Regions from separate parts of the uncultured Pseudoramibacter sp. genome, predicted to be linked through region 1. Evidence: predicted binding sites of a transcription regulator. Region 1 holds the regulator's gene; each other region holds the start of a gene.
The links. The regulator HrcA, encoded in region 1, represses chaperone genes, less so after heat shock. The targets are predictions, from matches to a motif close to TGTTAGCACTCNNNNNNNNNGAGTGCTAACA.
Positions count from the first base shown of each region.

Region 2: the regulator HrcA is predicted to act here: its motif matches at 2,632-2,662, upstream of QZX60_RS06795 (Hsp20/alpha crystallin family protein).
Region 3: the regulator HrcA is predicted to act here: its motif matches at 3,214-3,244, upstream of groES (co-chaperone GroES).

Region 1 is NZ_CAIFFF010000004.1:51,092-56,556, forward strand. Features, by position in the region: gene QZX60_RS03550 (ABC transporter substrate-binding protein) at 1-721, opposite strand, end outside; gene hemW (radical SAM family heme chaperone HemW) at 863-2,029, shown strand; gene hrcA (heat-inducible transcriptional repressor HrcA) at 2,190-3,239, shown strand; gene grpE (nucleotide exchange factor GrpE) at 3,265-3,873, shown strand; gene dnaK (molecular chaperone DnaK) at 3,918-5,465, shown strand, end outside.
Region 2 is NZ_CAIFFF010000010.1:47,559-53,023, forward strand. Features, by position in the region: gene QZX60_RS06780 (alanine--tRNA ligase-related protein) at 1-716, opposite strand, end outside; gene QZX60_RS06785 (PaaI family thioesterase) at 864-1,286, shown strand; gene QZX60_RS06790 (Hsp20/alpha crystallin family protein) at 1,500-1,931, opposite strand; gene QZX60_RS06795 (Hsp20/alpha crystallin family protein) at 2,078-2,506, opposite strand; gene QZX60_RS06800 (HD domain-containing protein) at 2,874-3,386, shown strand; gene rd (rubredoxin) at 3,454-3,615, shown strand; gene QZX60_RS06810 (hypothetical protein) at 3,646-4,149, shown strand; gene QZX60_RS06815 (exonuclease SbcCD subunit D) at 4,204-5,433, shown strand; gene QZX60_RS06820 (SMC family ATPase) at 5,420-5,465, shown strand, end outside.
Region 3 is NZ_CAIFFF010000003.1:44,190-49,654, forward strand. Features, by position in the region: gene QZX60_RS02630 (glycoside hydrolase family 3 C-terminal domain-containing protein) at 1-897, shown strand, start outside; gene tsaB (tRNA (adenosine(37)-N6)-threonylcarbamoyltransferase complex dimerization subunit type 1 TsaB) at 894-1,625, shown strand; gene rimI (ribosomal protein S18-alanine N-acetyltransferase) at 1,618-2,133, shown strand; gene tsaD (tRNA (adenosine(37)-N6)-threonylcarbamoyltransferase complex transferase subunit TsaD) at 2,114-3,139, shown strand; gene groES (co-chaperone GroES) at 3,278-3,565, shown strand; gene groL (chaperonin GroEL) at 3,600-5,225, shown strand; gene QZX60_RS02660 (CoA pyrophosphatase) at 5,356-5,465, shown strand, end outside.

The sequences.
Region 1 (5,465 bases):
CGTCGAGGGCTTTGTTGATCTTGTCGCGCAGTTTTTTGTCGCTCTTGCGGCAGACAATGGCGATCGGTTCGTTGGAGAGTTCGTCAGAAGTGGTCTTGTAGACGTCTGGCTTCTGAGCGGTGTAGAAGTCTGCAACTGGTTTGTCGGTCATGATGTAGCTGATCTGGCCGCCCTGGAGAGCGGTAAACGCGTCGACCATCGAGTCGAATTCCTTCAGGTTCATCGTGTTGCCATCTTTTCTCAAGTTTTTCGCGGAGTCGTCAGCGGTGGTGCCGAGCTGAACACCAACCTTCTGGCCGTTGAGGTCTTCGGTCTTTGTAGCCGGGGTGACACTTGCTCTGGAGACGATGACGATCCCGTTGCCGAGGTAGGAATCGCTCATTGCGAAGGATTTCTGACGGGCAGTGGTGTTGCTGACACCGGAGATGATGCAGTCGTACTGGCCGGAATTCAAACCGTTGAAAATGCCGTCAAAGTCGGTGTCTTTATAGGAAGCCTTGACCTTGAGCTTCTTCGCGATGGCTTTACCCAAGTCGATATCGAAGCCAACGATCTTGTTGTCTTTGTTCTTGTATTCCATCGGGGTGTATTCAGCGTTTGTCCCGATCTTTAAAACGCCGTCCGACAGCGGGTCAGATTGTTTAGAGCCACAGCCGGCAGCCAGTCCTGCGACGCTTACGAGCGCAAGCGTTAATGCAAATGCGAGTATTTTCTTTTTCATGACAGAAAAAATCTCCTTCCTTAAGGAATTATTTATTTTATCTTTAATTATAAAGCAAGTTAAAATAAAATCAAGAGAATATTATAAAATTGCGAAAATAATGGATAAAAATACAAATTTTTACAGAAGAGGCGAAAAAATATGGATCACGCGCTGGAAATTTACATTCACATCCCGTTCTGCCGGTCAAAATGCCGGTACTGCGATTTCGTTTCCTGGCCGGAACATGATTTGAACCGCGTCAAACAGTATTTCGAGGCGCTCAAAAGAGAGATCGCGGCCTTTCCCTACAGCGGTGCGCTGCCCATTCGGTCGGTTTATTTCGGCGGCGGCACGCCGTCAGCGGTGCCGTCGTCCCTGCTTTCTGATACGATCGGCGCTTTAGAAGAAAAATTCGGCTTTGACTTTCAAAGGGCGGCCTTTGAGAAAACCATCGAGGTCAACCCGAAAACGGTGGACGAAAAAAAGCTTTACTATTATAGAAGGCTCGGCTTCAATCGGCTGTCAGTGGGCGTACAGAGCTTTAATGACGAGCTGCTCAAGACCATCGGCCGGCTGCACACCGCGGACGAAGCGGAAAAGACCCTCCGCGACGCGGCGGCCGCCGGCTATGACAACATCTCCGCCGATTTGATCTTCGGCCTGCCGGGGCAGACTCTCGAGGATGTGGACCAGACGATCGACAAGCTTTCCCATTTCGCACCGGTGCGCCACATTTCCTGCTACAGCTTAATCGTCGAGCCGGGAACCGTCTTTGAGAAATGGCAGCGCGAGGGCAGGCTGGCCCTGCCGGACGAGAGAACCGAGCGGGCGATGTATCACGATATTTGTGAACGCCTCGCGGAAAATGGCTTTGAACAGTACGAAATTTCCAATTTTGCCCGTCCGGGTTACTTAAGCCGCCACAATTCCGGGTATTGGGATTTAACCCCCTACGCCGGATTTGGCCTCGGCGCGGCGTCATTATTCTTGGAAAACAAAGCGCCAGGCGAAGACGGCGCCTTCCTAAGAAAGACGACGACAGCGGATTTTGACACGTATTTACAAAATCCGGCCGCCTGCGATGAAAAGCATCGGCTCTCTAAAAAAGAGGCCGAGGGCGATTACATGTTCTTGGGCCTTCGCAGAACAAAAGGCGTCGACGACAGGGATTTCCAGACGTTATTCGGCGAATCCATTGAAAACCGCTACGCTGGAGAAATACATTCCTTAATAGAAGAAGGTCTGCTCGAGCGGGAGGGTTCGCGAATCCGATTGACGACCCTTGGGCTGGACCTGGCTAACCAGGTGTTTATGGCCTTTGTCTGAGGGAATGGATATTGGACAAGAAGCATCAACTTAAAAACGTCTGAAAATTTTCAAAAAGTGAAAATTGAGACTGAATTGTTATTGACAATTTGAAAAGGCGGTGCTATATTATATTCAAGATATTAGCACTCAAATAAAAAGAGTGCTAATAAATAAGGTGGTGAGTATCATAAAGCCGAGAAAGAAAAAAATTCTAGAAGCCGTAATCAGAGATTACATCAACACGGCTGAACCGGTCGGCTCGAGAACATTGTCGAGACGGTACGATTTGGGCGTGAGTCCGGCGACGATTCGGAACGAAATGTCTGATTTGGAAGAAATGGGTTATCTGATGCAGCCACATACCTCATCCGGCAGAATTCCGACACAGAAGGCTTACCGCTATTATGTGGACGAAATCATGCAGTTCAAAAAGCTGGCTGAAACGATGCGCCGGGATATTCACCGGGGCTACCTGCAGGCGGGTCAGGAAATTGACACGGCGGTCAACCACACGGCCAACGTCCTGTCACAGCTGACCAATTACACGGCAGTGGTGCTGGCGCCTCGGGTGTCGCGTTTCAACTGCAAGCATCTGCAGATTGTGCCGCTGATTCGCAACCGTGTTCTGGTCGTCATGGTGACGATCGAAGGGATCGCGCGAAATCTGGAAGTGACCTTGTCCTCGGATGTGGACGACGCGATGGCACTCAGAATGTCCAACGTGCTCAACAGCATTCTCAAGAATGTGGCCTTTCAGGATTTCGGTACGGATCTCATCGACAAGATCGGCGATCTGAATCCGACGGAAAGACAGCTTCTCGACGAGTTGATTCCGATGATTCGGGATGCCCTTCTCGAATCGGAAACCAACGTGACGGCGAGCGGCTTCAAGAATCTGCTGAATTATCCGGAATTCAACAACATTGACAAGATCAAAAATCTCGTCGATGTCGTCGAAGCGAAGCCGCTGCTCGCGAAAGTGATGATCAACGGAGCTGAGCGGAAAGACGATAACAACAGTGTCATTCACGTGACCATTGGTGACGAAAATGACAATCAGCATTTGAAGGAATTTTCAATCATCACCTCGACCTACGAGCGAGAGGGTGTGCCGATGGGCGCGTTTGGCGTCATCGGACCGACGCGGATGAATTATTCGCAGGTTTCATCCATTCTCGACGCCATTCGGGATGAATTGAACGCCAACATTGTAAAATTGCTGAAATAGAACAATCAATATCAAAGGTGGAAATATGGCGGAAGAAAAAAACAAAACGCAGGCCGCAGCCGACGAACCGCAGCATCAAGAAGATGTAGCGGAAAAGGAAGCGGCGAAGCAGGAAGATCCAAAGGGCACTGACACAAAACAGGAAGCCGAAACGGATCAGCAGCCGGAAGAAGAAAAACCGGCAGAAAAGCAGGAAGCAAGTGACGCCAAAGTGGCAGCGCTGACGGATCAGCTGATGCGGCTCCAGGCTGACTTTTCCAATTACAAAAAGCGGACGAGCCGGGAAAAAGCTGAAATCGCCTCGTACACCACCGAAGAGCTCTTGAAGAAGCTGTTGCCGATTATCGACAATTTGGAAAGAGCCCTTGCGGCGAGCGAAAACGACGACGGCAGCGAAGAACTTGCGACCGGTATCAAAATGGTCTACAAGGAAATGATGAAGACCCTTCAGGACGAAGGACTTCAGGAAATCGAAGCGGAAGGCAAGCCCTTTGATCCGAAATATCACCACGGCGTCGCTATCGGAAATGAAGACGACGTGGACGACCAGATCGTTTTGGACGTTTTCCAAAAAGGGTATATGTACAAAGACAAGGTGATTCGGGCGGCAATGGTCCGGATCAATCAAAAATAAATCGTATTTAAATTTAGAAATGAGAAACTCAGGAGGAAAGAGTTATGAGTAAAGAAAAAATCATCGGTATCGACTTAGGTACTACGAATTCCTGTGTGGCTGTCCTCGAAGGCGGCGACCCGGTTGTCATTCCAAACGCTGAAGGCAGCCGGACAACCCCGTCAGTGGTTCAGATCAAAGACGGCGAACGTTTGGTCGGTCAGGTCGCAAAGCGCGGCGCCATCACCAACCCGGACGGCACCGTTTCCTCGATCAAGCGCCACATGGGTTCAGATTATAAAGTCACTATTGAAGGCAAATCCTACACTCCGCAGGAAATTTCAGCGATCATCCTGCAGAAACTGAAAGCTGACGCGGAAGCTTACCTCGGCGAAGAAGTGAAAAAAGCCGTCATCACCGTGCCGGCGTACTTCAACGACGCACAGCGTCAGGCAACAAAGGACGCAGGCCGTATCGCAGGCCTCGACGTTCAGAGAATCATCAACGAACCGACCGCTGCATCTCTGGCTTACGGCCTTGAAAAGGGCGAATCCCAGAAGATCATGGTCTTCGACTTGGGCGGCGGCACCTTCGATGTCTCCATCCTCGAACTCGGCGACGGCGTCTTCGAAGTTAAGGCGACAGCCGGGAACAACCACTTGGGCGGCGATGACTTCGACCAGAAGATCATCGATTGGATGGCTGACGAATTCCAGAAAGAAAACGGCGTCGACCTGAGACAGGACAAGATGGCCCTGCAGCGTTTGAAGGAAGCGGCTGAAAAGGCCAAGATCGAATTGTCCTCGATGCTGAAAACTGAAATCAACCTGCCGTTTATCACCGCAACGGCCGACGGTCCGAAGCACCTGCAGATGGATCTGACCCGTGCGAAATTCGATGAATTGACGAGAGACCTTGTCAACGCGACGAGAGGCCCAGTCAACCAGGCATTGTCTGACGCCGGCATCTCCGGCTCAGAACTCGGCCGTGTCCTGCTTGTCGGTGGTTCTTCAAGAATCCCGGCAGTTCAGGCGGCGGTTAAGGAAATCACCGGCAAAGAACCGGACAAGAGCATCAACCCGGACGAATGTGTTGCCGTTGGGGCAGCTATCCAGGGCGGCGTTTTGGCCGGCGAAGTCAACGACGTGCTGCTGCTCGACGTTACCCCGCTTTCACTGGGGATTGAAACCCTCGGCGGCGTGACCACTAAACTGATCGAACGCAACACCACGATCCCGACGAAGAAGAGCCAGGTCTTCTCGACCGCAGCGGACAACCAGACCGCTGTCGACATCCACGTCCTTCAAGGCGAACGTGAAATGGCAAGAGACAACAAGACCTTGGGCCGCTTCCAGCTGACCGGCATCCCGGCTGCACGCCGCGGTGTGCCGCAGATTGAAGTCACCTTCGACATCGACGCCAACGGCATCGTCAACGTCTCCGCGAAGGATTTGGGCACTGGCAAGGCACAGAACATTGTCATCAAATCCACTTCTAACATGAGCGAAGCCGATATCGACAGAGCGGTTAAAGAAGCGGAACAGCACGCAGAAGAAGATAAGAAAGAAAAAGAATTAATCGAAGCGAAGAACAACGCGGATACGGCTGCATAC
Region 2 (5,465 bases), on a different contig from region 1:
CGGTAAATCCCTTCCGTATAGGCCAGGGCACGGGCACCGGCGAGCATGTCGATGCGCACGCCCCCGCGATGGGCCGACAGCGACAACAGCTTGATCATTCCGATTTCGCCGGTACGCTTGACCTGCGTCCCGCAGCACGCGCACTGATCCACGCCGTCGATGGTCACCAATCTGACCCGCCCATTCAGTTCTTTTTTCGAGCGGTAAGGCAGATCCTGAAGTTCCGCCGCGTCCGGGAACCAGCACCTCACGTCCACATTGCGGTAAACGGCCGCGTTGGCTTCGCGTTCGATCTGCATCACGTCCGGCCAGGTCATTTCTCCGTCGAAATCAATCTGAATAACGTCTCCCATGTGAAAGCCGACGTTTTCGTAGCCAAATTTCTTGTGGACCAGCCCCGAAACGATGTGTTCACCCGTATGGGACTGCATGTTCTCGAACCGCCACTGCCAGTCCAGCTTACCGTGAACCGACGTTCCCGGTGCGATCGCTTTTTCACAAAGGTGAACCACCTGACCGTCAATTCTCTGAGTGTCCATCACGGCAATGTCATTCAGCCTGCCCCGATCGCCCGGCTGTCCGCCGCCTTCCGGGTAAAACGCCGTGTCATCGAGAACGACGTGCCAGCCGCCCTTTCCCTTTTCACACGTGACGACTTCCGCGTCAAAGGTCTTTCTGTACGGTTCGCGGTAAAACAATTCTTCAAATTCTTCCATGTCAAAGCCCTCCGTTCGTCTTGATATGAGATTAGTATAACCTAAACCGATAAGGGTGATGTGATGAATTTGGTGGTAGCTTGAAGTTACAGCGCACTTTTTTGATATAATGAAAATAATAAAAGCTATTTTAAAGGACAACCCAAAATGAAAAATACACTCAACTCAGAAGAAAAGGCCCTGCTCTTTGCCGAAACGAAAGAACGTTTCGCCAAAGACCGCTTCGCCACGAAAAAAACCGAATGTGCCCTGTTAGACGTCGCGCCGGGATACGCCAAATGCGGCATGCCGATCACCGAAGACCACCGCAACGGCCTCGGCATGGTCATGGGCGGCGCAATTTTCACATTGGCGGATTTCACCTTCGCCATCGCTTCCAACACCGGCCAGCCGGATACGGTTTCCCTCGACGCCCACATCACTTACCTGAACCCCTCTAAAGGGCACACCCTCTACGCGGAATCCGAATGCGTAAAGGCCGGGCGGCGCACCTGCTCCTTCTTGATCCACGTTACCGACGATCTCGGCACCAAAATCGCGGACGTCACAGTCAACGGCGTCCGCGTCTGAAAATCATTCTGAACATAAAAAAGGACGATGCCTGCGCATCGCCTTTTTGTGTTGTGATTAATTTTAAAGGAGTTAACGGCCCGCTGGGGGAGTGTGTGGATTGGCAGGCCGTTTAAGAATATTGAATGGATGTTAAAAAAGATTTGTGTCTAGAATGTTGTTCGTTAATTGAAAGGATATTATGGCTTACTGTTCAAGAATCGGTTCATAACCTTAATCGATTTGAATGAGCTTGGACGCTTCGATTTCTTCTTTGCCTTTCTTCGGAATCGTCAACGTCAGAATACCGTCTGTCATCTTCGCATTGATATCGTCTTTCTTGATGTCATCGCCGACATAGAAGCTTCTGCTGCAGCTGCCGCTGTAACGTTCACGTCTGACATAAGCGCCTTTTTCGTCCTTCTGGTCGCTGCTGTCTGCTTTTGTCGCAGTTACGGTCAATGTGCCGTTTTCAAATCTGACCGACACATCTTCTTTCTTGAAGCCCGGCAGTTCGATGTCAACGGTATAGGCATCGTCCGATTCCTTCACGTCAGTTTTCATCACGTTAGCCCGTGATGTGTTTCCATTGCCGAAAAACTTGCGGTCAAATGCTGTATCGAATAAACTATCAAATAAATTTTCTCCAAAAGTGCTTGGTAACATAATTTCCAACCTCCTGTTAATTGTCTAATTTCATTTATTTGGAAACACCCGCCGTTTTTCCGGCTGATGGATTTTTCTTAATGCCCATCCGGTCAAAGGACCGGATGGCTGAATACTTTGCCGAATTCAGGCTACCCGCTTAAGCGTTAGCCTTCAATCATGATCTGCTGTTCCTGATCGATCGCTTTCTGATCTTTCTTCGGAATGCTGATGGTTAATACCCCATCGTCCATTTTCGCTTTGATGTCATCCTTGTCGACGGCGTCGCCTACATAGAAGCTTCTGCTGCAGCTGCCTGCGTAGCGTTCACGTCTGACGTATTCGCCTTTGTCGTTCTTCTGATCGTCGACCTTTTTCGTTTCCGCTGAAATGATCAGGTTGCCGTTTTCCAGTTTCACGGTCACTTCATCTTTGCTGAAGCCCGGCAGATCCACTGCCAATTGATACCCATCATCAGATTCCTTGACGTCGGTTTTCATCATGTCGTGTCTTGCGGCATTTCTAAAGAAGCCTTGGTCAAATGCACTGTTCATAAATTCATCAAATAAGTTTTCTCCAAATACGCTTGGTAACATGATTCATAACCTCCTAATTTGAATTTGATGCTCAATCCTTCGGGTTGTCTCTCTCGGGGGATTCAGCTTCATGTCTTTGTCTTGGTGTCTCTCTTTCCTTTCGACAACTGTATTATAGTCCGATTTGTTAGCACTGTCAAGCGTTGAGTGCTAACAATTATTCGTTCTTTATTTTCTTTTAAGTTTTCTAATTTATTTGGCTGTCCCGAACTATTTATGTTGCAAGCTGCTGCGGTTTCTTTTCTTTAATATATTTAAAGATAATACCCGCATATAAGATAAGCTGATTTTATATAATTTTATAAAAGCGGGGCTGTCCGATTTATGGTATAATTTTTTTATATTTATACGAGAGAGGAACGTTTGTATGAATCATAAACTGACAGAAGTCATTCAAGCGGCCGTTGACATCGACGCGGGCGATCCGAAACGCATTCAGCATTTCTTAAAGGTCCAGTCCTTTGCGGATTACATTGCCAGCCGAGAAAATGTCCCTGCCGAGCCCGCCTTTCTGCTGGAAGTGGCTGCCATTCTGCACGACATCGGCATCCACACCTGTGAAGAAAAATACCACTCCACCGCCGGCCATTATCAAGAGCTTGAAGGGCCGCCGATCGCGCGCCGCATTTTAGATGAAATCGGCGGCTTCACCGAAGCGCAGATCGAACGGGTGCTGTTCTTAATCGGCCACCATCACACCTACGACCCCGAACAGGTCGACGGCATCGATTATCAAATTCTGATCGAATCGGATTTTCTCGTCAACCTCTACGAGGATGGCGCCTCCGAAACGGCGATCGCCAATGCCCGTGAAAAAGTTTTCAAAACCAACACCGGCATTTCGCTGATCGAACGGATGTTTCTCGCCAAAAGCCATTAATTTTCTTGCAAGCGGCCAGTTTGTTCATTATAATATTAACCATGCAATACTTGAAAGGAGAATCCCTATGAAAAAATACGAATGCACCATTTGCGGTTATGTTTACGATCCTGAAAAGGGCGATCCGGATAATGGCATTGCCCCGGGAACCGCATTTGAAGATCTGCCAGACGATTGGACATGCCCAGACTGCGGCGTTGGCAAAGACGATTTCGAAGTCGTCGAATAATTTCCTGTAATTTTCTAAAACGAGGAAAGCATGGCCATTAAAGCCCAGGAAAGAGTTCACAACAAGCAGATGTCCGGCAAGACCTCGCTCGTGATCTGCGTGATTCTCGTCGCCTACATCACCTTTTACTACGTGATGAGCAGAACCCATCCTGCAACTGCCCAGCGGTTCAGTTTGGTCACGACGATTGCCTTGGCTATTGCCCTGGTGCTTCTGCTTCGATTCGACAGCACGATGTACGACCTGCTGCTGACCCACGAACGTCTGGAAATCGAACGCCGCGTGACGGTTTTGTATCACAAGATCGTCGCGGAAATTCCGATTTCTCACATCATCGGACTGTGGCGCACCAGCCAGTTCAACGAAGACGGCCTCGTCACCGGCAAAACTTTCAAATACACCGTCTCCCCGAAGGAGCTCGACGATTTGAAGTTCTACACGCTGCTGTACAACCGCGACGGCGAAACCTGCCGCGTTGATTTTCAATGCAGTGACAGCTTTTACCGTTCACTGCGCCGTTTAATTTCAAAATAATTCAGATCCCATCCGTCTTTTCTGCGGATGGGTTTTTCTTTATCGGAGGACGAAATGAAAATACTGCATACCGGAGACTGGCACATCGGACGGGTTTTGGACCAGCATTCGCTGATCGACGACCAGCGCTGCGCACTCGAAGCCTTTCTCTCCATCGTCCACGATGTCCAGCCAGACGTCATTCTCATCGCCGGCGATCTGTACGACCGGGCCATCCCGCCCCGGGAAGCCCTCGAACTCGTCGATGAGATCCTCACCCACCTGATTCTCGACGACCACATCCCCGTCATCGTCATCGGCGGCAACCACGACGGGCGCAGCCGCCTCGATTACGGTTCGGCCATCCTCGCCCGCAAAGGCCTCTACTTCCGCGGTGCCTACGACCCGGAGGCCGGTCCCATCGAAATCACCGGGCAAGGCGACACCGTTCCCACAGCCTTTTGGGCCGTGCCCTTCATCAAGCCGGTCGAATACCACACCGCTGCCGAAACCGAAAGCATCCCAGACTACAACGGGATGTACGCCGACATCGTCGCCCATATCCGGCCGAGAATGAACCTGGGTCAGCCTAACGTGCTCATTTCCCACGGGCTGATTCTCTCCGCGCCGCCCACTGCCGACACCCTCGACGATTCGGTGCGCCCCATCGAAATCGGCGGGATTGCCTACGCCTCCTCCCATTTGTTTTCCGATTTTGATTACGTCGCCCTCGGCCACCTTCACCGCCCGCAGAAGGTCGGCAGCAACCGAATCCGCTACGCCGGATCGCTCCTTAAATATTCGTTTTCCGAGGTCAATCAGAAAAAATCTGCTGCGGTCGTCACCCTCGACCCGAACCGGCAGGCCCTTCCCGAGATCGAGCTCATTCCGATTCCGGCGAAGCGGGACCTGCGCATCATCTCCGGCCCCTTCGACGATTTGACAGGACTAGCCGCGTACACCCAGGAAAACCGCGACGACTACATCAAAGCCGTCCTCACCGACAAAATCCGCGTCACCAACCCGATGGACGGGCTGCGCGAGGTTTATCCCAACGTGCTGGAAATGACCTACGCCCACAGCCAGACCGTCGATGGCACGGACAAACAGCGCAGGATCAAGGAGCATCTCAACGATCCGATGACGCTGTTCTCGGATTTCTACGAGACGATCCGCGGCGAAGCCCTGCCTGAAGAAGAGGCCGCGCTCGCCAAGTCCCTTTTCGGCGCCGCCCACGCGGAGGGCGGCGAAACGCAGCACACGGCGGAGACCGCCGAGGAAGGAGCATCCCATGCGTCCCATTAGTCTACACCTTCAATGCTTTGGCCCGTTTTTGG
Region 3 (5,465 bases), on a different contig from region 1:
GATGCGCTGATTTTTGAGGTTAAATTGAAAAATCATTCGGATTTCGCGGCGAAAGAAACGATTCAAATCTACGCGGGCATGCCGGACAGCGTCGTGAGCCGCCCGCCTAAGGTGTTAGCAGCTTATCAAAAGGTCGACGTGCCGGCAGGTGCGGCCAAACACGTCACGATCGCTGTGCCCAAGGATCGTCTGACTTATTTTGACACAGACTCTCATCAATGGCGGATTGAAAGCGGCACCTATTGCTTTTACTGCGGCGCGTCGAGTAGGGATTTGAAATTTAAGCGAAGCGCGGTCATCGATATGGGACATGCTGAGCCCGTGATTACGGCCAATTCAACGGTTCAGGAGGTGCTGCGCACCGAACGGGGGCAGGCGCTGTTTCAGCAGGCGGTCGACTTTTACCACAAGCTGACCGGCTTTGAGCTGGACATGCATGACGATTTCATCGTGCATTCGGTGATGGCGACGCCGCTGGCCAAGGTGCCGATGCTTTCTGGCGGCATGCTGACGGAACGGATGCTCAGGCGCGTGATCCGCTACATCAATCACGACGTCCGGCATCTGGGCATCGGCTTTTTGGCGGCCAGAGAGGTGAACGGTCCGAAGGTGGTCGGGGCTTTGATCCGCGCGCGGACCACCTATTCGAAAAATCAGGCAGCGCCCTATTCAGTCGACACGCCGATCGATCTGCTGCTGGCCTCACCTGAGCACCGCGCGGTTCTGGCCTCGCTTCTTGGGCCGAAGGGCGAAACCATTTTATCCCACGCTGCCGTACGGGCCTTGGCTAAAACCCATTTGACCCTTCGTCAGCTTCAGGCCATCACGCCCCTGCATCTGTTTAAAAAATCTGCATTGGAACAAATCAACATGAAATTGAAGGCGATACATTTATGAAACTACTTATGATCGATACGTCGACCATTGTGGCCACAGCAGCCGTCCTCGACGAGGACAGACTGATTGCGGAAACAATTGTCAACTACAAGAAAAAACATTCGGAGAAAATGCTGCCGTCCATCGACCACATGCTTCAGGATTCGGGACTTAAGCTTGGGGATATCGATGTGTTCGGCGTCGTCAACGGGCCTGGCTCTTTTACAGGGCTGCGCATCGGCATGGCGACGGCGAAGGGCTTTGCCCAGGCGCTCGGCAAACCGATGGTGACGGTGTCGACGCTGGAGGCTCTCGCCGCTAACGTCTGCGTCACAGACGCAGCGATCTGCCCGACTGTCGACGCCCAGCGCGGACAGGTTTACGCTGCACTCTATCAATCCGACCGAGATGCGGCAGCGCTTAATCTTAAAAACACAATGGCCGAAGGGGTGTACGACGTCGACGCGCTGTGCGAAAAATTGAACGCGTTAAACGCACCGGTGATCATTTTAGGTGACGGGCTTAAAAAACACGGCAGCAAGCTTTTGGCGGCTGTACCGAAGGCCCGGACCGCGCCGGCTTTTCTTTCGATGAACCGCGCGTCGTCAGCAGCAGCCGTCGGACTTAAGAAAATACAACAGGGCCAAACGGTGGACTGTTTTCAAGCAGGGTTGAACTACTTGAGAAAATCCTCGGCCGAAGAACAGCGGGAAAAGAAACTGGCCCAGGAAGCGCAGCACCATGAGTAACGTCTGGCGGCCCTACGATTTCAGGCTGATGGAAAAAAGCGATCTCACACAGGTCATGGCCGTGGATTGGCGGTCGGGCTTGATCCCTTGGCCGGAGCATTCGTTTTTAGAGGAGCTCGAAAATATTCTGGCCGAATATCTGGTTCTCGTTCAGAACGATTCCGAGAATCACGAGACCGCGGTAGTCGGGTTTGCCGGGCAGTGGTTTGTGGCCGGCGAGGCGCAGTTGATGAAAATCGCCATTGATCCGGATTTCCAAGGAAACGGTCTTGGACGCAGGCTTCTTAAAGAAATCATCGCGCGCGCGCGGCTTCACGACTGCCAGAGCATGACCCTGGAGGTCCGGACGGACAACGAGCCCGCGCTAAAGCTTTACCAGAGCTTTGGATTTGAGATCCTGGGCAAACGCGATCATTATTATCCCAACGGGTCAGACGCGTATGTGATGGATTTGGTTTTCCCAGACGATCAAGGAGACAGAACAAAACATGAAGATATTATCGATTGAATCCTCTTGTGATGAAACGGCGGCGGCGATTATCGAGGACGGCCGCCGAATCCTGGCCAATCAGGTTTATACCCAGATTGCCATCCACAGAAAGTACGGCGGCGTCGTGCCGGAAATCGCCTCACGCAATCACGTGATGAAAATGCCCTTTGTGATTCAGGACGCACTGGACGAAGCGCAGCTCACCTTTGACGATCTCGACGCGGTCGCGGTGACGAAAGGGCCGGGGCTTGTCGGCGCGCTGCTCGTCGGCGTGTCGACAGCGAAGGCGCTGGCCTACGCTCTCGACAAGCCGTTAATCGGCGTCAACCACATCGAGGGGCACATTGCAGCTAATTATCTAGCTTTTCCAGAACTGGAACCGCCGTTTTTGGCATTGGTGGTCTCTGGCGGCCACACCAATCTGGTCATTGTCAAGGATTACGGCACCAATATCATTTTGGGCCGGACCCGCGATGACGCCGCGGGAGAAGCCTTTGACAAGGTGGCACGGGTGCTGGGCTATCCCTATCCCGGAGGGCCGGCGGTCGATCAGGCCGCGCAGGCCGGCGACCCGCAGGCGATCGATTTCCCGCGGGTGATGCTCGAAAAGGACAGCTACGATTTCAGCTTCTCCGGCCTTAAATCGGCGGTGCTCAACGAATTGAACCACCGAAAAATGAAGCACATTCCGTACAAAAGGGAAGACGTCGCGGCGTCCTTCCAAGCCGCGGTTTTAGATGTGTTGACCGAAAAAACGATTCGCTGTGCTGAAGCTTACGGCCTGAAGAAAATCGTGGTTGCCGGCGGGGTGTCGGCCAACAAGGGGCTGCGCGCCAGTATGGACGCCGCCGCGAAGCAGCACGGCTGGCAGCTGTATTATCCGCCGTTGTCGCTCTGTACCGACAACGCCGCGATGATCGGTGCCAGAGCCTATTACGATTTCAAGCTCGGCCGAACCAGCGGCTGGGATTTAAACGCGGTCCCGGGATTGGAGCTGCCAGGGATCGATCGTGATAGGGTATAAAACTTAAATAAATAATAAATTTAAAAAATCTTCCCAAAAAGTATTGCAAAAAGCAGGAGCATCGTTTAATATAATGTCAGCACTCAGAGATAACGAGTGCTAATAAAAACAGAAAAAAACTTTTGGGAGGCTTTAGCAATGAAATTAAAACCATTAGGTGACAAAATTGTTATAAAAGTAAAAGAAGAAGAAAAGAAAACAACGGGCGGCATCGTCCTTCCTGATTCCGCAAAAGAAAAACCGCAGCAGGGTGAAGTTGTTGCTGTGGGTTCCGGCGAAATGATTGACGGCAAGAAAGTACCGCTGGATGTCAAAGTCGGCGACGAAGTTATTTATTCTAAATATTCCGGCTCAGAAATCAAAATGGATGACGAAAAATATCTGATTGTCAAACAGAACGATATTTTGGCAATTGTAGAAGAATAATTGAGACAGACAGAGACAAAAGGAGGTCTATCAAATGGCTAAAGATGTAAAATACGGAGAAGCCGCAAGAGAATCATTGCTCAGCGGTGTCGATCAGTTAGCAAACGCAGTTAAAGTGACATTAGGGCCGAAGGGCAGAAACGTCCTTCTGGCAAAATCATACGGCGCACCGAACATCACCAATGACGGTGTGACCATCGCAAAGGAAATCGAATTAAAAGACCCATTTGAAAATATGGGCGCACAACTGGTTAAGGAAGTCGCAACCAAGACCAACGACGTCGCAGGGGACGGCACCACAACCGCAACACTGCTGGCACAGGCCATTACCCACGAAGGCAACCGCAACGTCGTTGCCGGCGCTAACCCAATGGTCCTGAGAAAAGGGATGGAAAAAGCGGTTGACGCTGTTGTCGAAGGCTTGAAGGAAATCTCTCAGCCAGTTAAATCTGACAAATCCAAGGAACAGGTTGCTTCCATTTCTGCAGCAGATCCGCAGATCGGCAAACTGATCGCAGAAGCCATGGCTAAGGTCGGTGACGACGGCGTCATCACCGTTGAAGAAGGCAAGGGCATGGGCACCGAACTCGACTTCACCGAAGGGATGCAGTTTGACAGAGGCTATGTCTCAGGCTATATGGCAACCGATACAGAAAAAATGGTTGCTGAACTCGACAACCCGTACATTTTGATCACTGACCAGAAGATTTCCAACATTCAGGAAATTCTCCCTGTGCTCGAACAGATCGCACAGCAGGGTGCAAAATTATTAATCATTGCTGAAGATGTCGAAGGCGAAGCCTTAACCACATTGGTTCTGAACAAACTCCGTGGCACCCTGAACACTGTTGCTGTGAAAGCACCGGGCTTTGGCGACAGAAGAAAGGCCATGCTTCAGGATATCGCTATTTTGACCGGCGGCCAGGTCATTTCCAAGGAAATTGGCTTGGAACTCAAAGACACGACTCTGGAACAGTTAGGCCGTGCACGTCAGGTTAAAGTTGACAAGGAAAACACCATCATCGTCGACGGTCAGGGCGCAAAGGAAGACGTGGACGAACGTGTTGCCCAGATCAAGGCTCAGATTCCGGAAACCGATTCCGATTACGACCGTGAAAAACTTCAGGAACGTTTGGCGAAGCTATCTGGTGGTGTCGCTGTGATCCAGGTCGGCGCTGCAACAGAAGTCGAAATGAAGGAAATCAAATACCGTATCGAAGACGCGTTGAACGCCACACGTGCAGCTGTTGAAGAAGGGATCGTCCCAGGCGGCGGTACTGCACTGCTGAACACTACAGATAAAGTGGACGCTCTGATCGAAACACTGGACGGCGACGAAAAGGTCGGCGCGCAGATCATTAGAAGAGCCATTGAAGAACCGGCACGTCAGATCGCTGAAAATGCTGGTGTCGAAGGCTCTGTCATTGTCAACGAATTGTCCAAGAAAGACAAGGGTATTGGCTACGACGCACTTCACGGCAAATACGTCAACATGGTTGACGAAGGGATCATCGACCCGACGAAGGTCACCCGTACCGCGATCCAGAACGCAGCTTCCATCACCGCGATGCTGCTGACCACAGAAGTGGCTGTCGCAGATCATCCGGAAGAAAAGAGCGACGCACCGGCTATGCCAGCTGGCGGCGCACCGATGATGTAAGCCCTGCAAAAATGCAGAACTGAAAAAGAGAGAAGACAAAAATCTATCACCCCCGAATATCATATCCCCTTTGATATTCGGGGGTTTTTCTTTATAATAATAAGAAAAGAGATGCTTTTGGGAGAGACTTATGCAGCAAGACAAAATGATTGAAGCCATGCGGCAGCGCTGGGGCGAACGGACGCCTGGCTATCTGCCGCGGCTAAAAGGGAAAAGCAAGGCGGTGCTCATTCCGCTGAT